One region of the Caulobacter sp. GW821-FHT09B11 genome, then DNA from elsewhere that is predicted to be linked to it. Evidence: predicted binding sites of a transcription regulator. Region 1 holds the regulator's gene; the other holds the start of a gene.
The links. The regulator LexA, encoded in region 1, represses DNA repair genes until DNA is damaged. The targets are predictions, from matches to a motif close to ATGTTCNCNANNTGTTCT.
Positions count from the first base shown of each region.

Region 2: the regulator LexA is predicted to act here: its motif matches at 1,176-1,193, upstream of uvrA (excinuclease ABC subunit UvrA).

Region 1 covers NZ_JBWKPK010000004.1:54,751-57,123, reverse strand. The annotation lists gene AC07N1_RS03905 (bifunctional helix-turn-helix transcriptional regulator/GNAT family N-acetyltransferase) at 1-898, opposite strand, end outside; gene lexA (transcriptional repressor LexA) at 1,072-1,779, opposite strand; gene lepB (signal peptidase I) at 2,083-2,373, opposite strand, start outside.
Region 2 covers NZ_JBWKPK010000006.1:81,864-84,236, forward strand. The annotation lists gene AC07N1_RS06085 (ABC-F family ATP-binding cassette domain-containing protein) at 1-219, opposite strand, end outside; gene AC07N1_RS06090 (hypothetical protein) at 361-1,026, opposite strand; gene uvrA (excinuclease ABC subunit UvrA) at 1,284-2,373, shown strand, end outside.

The sequences.
Region 1 (2,373 bases):
GGTCGATCAGGTCGTGACCGAACTGGCGGCCGGGCGCCTCGTGGGTCAGCTGGAAACCGGCTTGCTCGTAGAGCCGGCGCGCGGCGGTCAGCACGCTGACGGTCCAGAGGTCCAGCCGCGCATAGCCCAGCGCCCGGGCGCGCGCGACGCAGGTCTCGACCAGCCGCCGGCCCACGCCGAGCCCACGCGCCTGGGCCTCTACATAGAGCAGGCGCAGCTTTGCGACGCCGGGCGCATCGCCGCGCACCAGGAAGATCGAGCCGACCATCCGGCCGCCCGCCTCGGCGATCCAGGCGTCGTCCCTAGCGGGATCGAAGTTGCGGTGGAAGTCGGCCAGGATGCCGGCCACCAGGGCCTCGTAGTCGCCGTTCCAGCCGTATTCGCTCGCATAGAGCACCGCCTGGCGCGAGGCGACCAGGCCAAGATCGCCGGGCCGCAAGGCCCGCAGCACGACCTCGGGCGCGCCGCCCTCGAACACCTCGTTGATTGCCCCGGCCGCATCCAGCAGCCGCGCCCGCTGCAGCGGATGCAGGCCCTCGATAAGGGCGCCGATGCTGGCGCGGGTGTTGGCCTCCAGGGCGGCGAAGGTCGCGCGGCCCTCGTCGGTCAGGGTCAGCAGCTGGTGGCGGCCGTGCGCCGGGTTCTCGCGCGCCGTGACCAGGCCCCGTTCGGAAAAGCGCTTGATCGTGCGGCTGACCTGGGCCGGATCCAGCCGCAGGGCGCGGGCAATGTCGGCGGCCATCGGGGCGGTCCGGTTCGCCAGTTCGTAGAGAATGCGCGCCTCGCTCAGCGTGAACGGGCTGCCGTCATAGCTGGCGTCGAGCAGGCCCAGGCGGCTGGTGTAGACGCGGTTGAAGGCGCGCAGGGTGGCGACGTCGGTGTCGTGGCGATCGGTCATGCGGCCCCCAATGTTGATTGCGTCAATATTAGGTGATTATTGATCGAGTCAACACTGGCCGCGCGACGCCCTGGATCGCATGCGCTCGTCAGCGACCACGGCGCGCGTCCCCGCAACGGAAAAGGGCGCGACCTTGCGATCGCGCCCTCGAACCGTCGTGTCGGCCTGAACCGTCAGTGATAGCGGCGGATCAGACCCACCAGCTTGCCCTGCACCTCGACCTGGTCGGGGCCGAAGATGCGGGTCTCGTACTTGGGGTTGGCCGCTTCCAGAGCGATCGAGCCGCCCTTCTTGCGCAGGCGCTTCAGCGTGGCTTCCTCGCCAACCAGGGCCACGACGATCTCGCCGCTGTTGGCCGTGTCGCCCTTGCGGATGATCACATAGTCGCCGTCGAGGATGCCGGCCTCGATCATCGAGTCGCCCTGCACCTCAAGCACGTAGTGCTCGCCGCCGCCCAGCATGCTCTCGGGCACCGGCAGGCGGTCGCGCTCGTGCTGGATGGCGTCGATCGGCGTGCCGGCGGCGATGCGGCCCAGGATCGGCAGTTCGCGGCTGTCATTGGCGATCGGCAAGGCGGGGGCGGGGGCCGAAGGAGCGGGACCGCCGCCTTCCAGCACCTGGGGCCGGAACGCGCCTCGGCCCTTGGGCGGGGCGGCCGTCGTGGCCTGCTGCGGCAGCTTCACCACCTCCAGCGCCCGGGCCCGGTGGGCCAGGCGGCGGATGAAGCCGCGCTCTTCCAGGGCGGTGATCAGCCGGTGGATGCCCGACTTCGACGCCAGATCCAGGGCCTCCTTCATCTCGTCGAAGGAGGGGGAGACGCCGGTCTCCTTGATCCGTTCGTGGATGAACATCAGCAGCTCGTGCTGCTTGCGGGTGAGCATGACGGCCTCGCAAGTCGTCGCGGAACAAACCGCAAACCTTGCGAATGTTCTCTAGGTGTTCTTGGTTAAGGTCAAGTGAATTACGGCGACCGGCGTTCTGCCAGATCGCTGGCGACGATTCTGTCAGGACCTCGGCCTTAAATGACTGATTTACGTCGGATAAGTCCGTCGTTCTCAGTCGGACGGACGCGGCCGTGAAACCATACCGGGCCGTGATTTTCCGTAGACGGTGCGATCGCGTCGCGTCCCGAGCCGCGAAAATATCGCCGCCGAGACCGTGATTCCTGGCCGGTAGCCGCCGATTCACAGCCGCTGGAACGACCGATTCCATCGCGGACCGGCGCCGCTTTCCCACGAGAACACCACCATCTCGGCGCGGCCGACGAGGTTCTCGAACGGCACGAAGCCCATGCCGATCTGCGCCGGCAGATTGGCGTCCACCGCCGGGTTCCAGGCGCAGCGGGCCTGGCCGGCCGGGATCGGGCCTGGGTCGAAGCGGCTGTCGAGCGAGTTGTCGCGGTTGTCGCCCATCATGAAGTAGCAGCCCTCGGGCACGCGATAGACGGCGGTGTTGCCGGCCGCCGTGCGCGGGCC
Region 2 (2,373 bases), on a different contig from region 1:
CGTCTGGTCGAGCACGCCGAGGGTTCCGGCGCGGGCGATGGTCCCGGCCAGGGGCGCACGCGCGCCGGCGACCAGCGCCAGCAGGCTCGACTTGCCCGCGCCGTTGCGACCGACCAGGCCGACGCGCTCGGCGCCGACCGACAGGTTCAGGTTTTCGAAGAGAACGCGGCCGTCAGGCGTGGCGGCGGAAACGGAGTCCAGTGTGATGAAGGCGGGCATGGGAAACCACGAACAGGGAAACGGGAAGGACGAAGCGGTCTTCCGTCGGGCTGATCATGGCGGCCTCCATCAGGGGTGGAGCCGGGCTTCTACGCCCGCCAACCGGGTTCGGCAAGCAGGGCCCCGAATGGGAGCTTCCCGTCAGCAGATCCCGTCGCGCAGGCGCGGCTGCGCGGCGCGGCCGGCGCGATAGGCGCCGCAACGGGCTTGCCTGCGGGCCTCCTCGGCGAAGGGCGGCGGGGGCGGCGGCAGGCCGCGGGGCACGAACCTGGCTGGCGGCAGGGCGGGACGGCCCACGGGTCCCATCCGCGGCGACGGCGCCTTGGCGGCCAGGCTACCCCAGCAGCGGTCCTTCTCCTCGTCGGTCAGGTGCTCGCTGCTCAGGCCCTTGCAGGCCCGGTGGTAGCGGCCCCAGCGGAAATCCGGATTGCCTTCCGTCAGCTTCCAGCGATCGATGTCCTTGCGGTCGAGGCGCCAGGCGGGATCGATCGCGGGCGCGGCGGGTCCGGGTGGACCGGCCGACGGCGCGCCCTCTCCTTCCGGGGCGGTGGACGCGACACCGTCTGGATTGGCCCGAGGTTCGGAAGCCCTGGCGGCTGAAGAGGACGAGGCCCTGGCCGCCCGCTTCGGCGCCGGCGGCGGCTCTTCCTCTTCCGTGCGGTCGAGCTCGACTAGCATGGCCGGCGGCTCCACCGGCGTCGGCGTGCGCTCGACCAGCGACAGCAGGCCGATCAGCAGCAGGTTGGCCGCCAGGCCCGCCGGGGCCGCGACCGCCCATCGTCCGACCGCGCGTCGCCCCCGCCCCATCGCCCGCCACCGAAGATTGCTCTGACGGCGAATGCTCGCGCTTCGATGGCGTCCGAAATTCGACCGCGCGGCGCCCGCTTTGCGCCCTCCGACACGCCTCCTGCTGACATCTGATGTCAGCAGGACTGGCAGCAGGATGGCTGCGGCGTTTGTTCGCATGTTGTTCTTGTGTTAATGCCGCGCCAGCGCCCTACATATAGCCGCTGCGCCGCGCCTCGCGCGTGGCTCCCAATCCGACCTCGAGCGTTCCGGACACCATGGCCGAGCAACTGAACTTCATCCGCGTCCGCGGCGCCCGCGAGCACAATCTCAAGGACGTCAGCGTCGACATTCCGCGCGGCGAGCTGGTCGTGCTGACCGGCCTGTCGGGCTCGGGCAAGAGCTCGCTGGCCTTCGACACCATCTACGCCGAGGGTCAGCGGCGGTATGTGGAGTCGTTGTCGGCCTATGCCCGCCAGTTCCTGGAGCTGATGAGCAAGCCGGACGTCGACCTGATCGAGGGCCTGTCCCCGGCCATCTCGATCGAGCAGAAGACGACGTCCAGGAACCCGCGCTCGACCGTCGGCACGGTGACCGAGATCCACGACTACATGCGCCTGCTGTGGGCGCGGGTCGGGGTGCCCTATTCGCCGGCCACCGGCCTGCCGATCGAGAGCCAGACCATCAGCCAGATGGTCGACAAGATCACCGTCCTGCCCGAAGGCACGCGCCTCTATCTGCTGGCCCCCGTCGTGCGCGACCGCAAGGGCGAGTACCGCAAGGAAATCGCCGAGTGGCAGAAGGCCGGCTTCCAGCGGCTGAAGATCGACGGCGAGTACTATCCGATCGAGGACGCCCCGGTCCTCGACAAGAAGTTCAAGCACGACATCGACGTGGTCGTGGACCGCGTGGTGACCAAGGCCGGCATGGAGCAGCGCCTGGCCGACTCCCTCGAACAGGCCCTGCGCCTGGCCGACGGCCTGGCCGTGGCCGAATGGGCGACGATCGACGAAGGCGAGAAGGAGCCCAAGCGCATCCTGTTCTCCGAGCGCTTCGCCTGCCCGGTCAGCGGCTTCACCATCGCCGAGATCGAGCCGCGGCTGTTCTCGTTCAACAACCCGGCCGGCGCCTGCCCCACCTGCGACGGCCTGGGCGCGAAGCTGGCCTTCGACGCCGACCTGATCATCCCGGACAAGGACAAGACCCTGCACAAGGGCGCGGTCGCGCCCTGGGCCAAGGGTCCCTCGCCGCTCTATACCCAGACCCTGCAGGCCCTGGCGCGCCACTACGGCTTCTCGATGGACGAGCCCTGGTACAAGCTGCCGGAAAAGGCCCGGACCGTGGTGCTGAACGGCTCCAAGGGCGAGA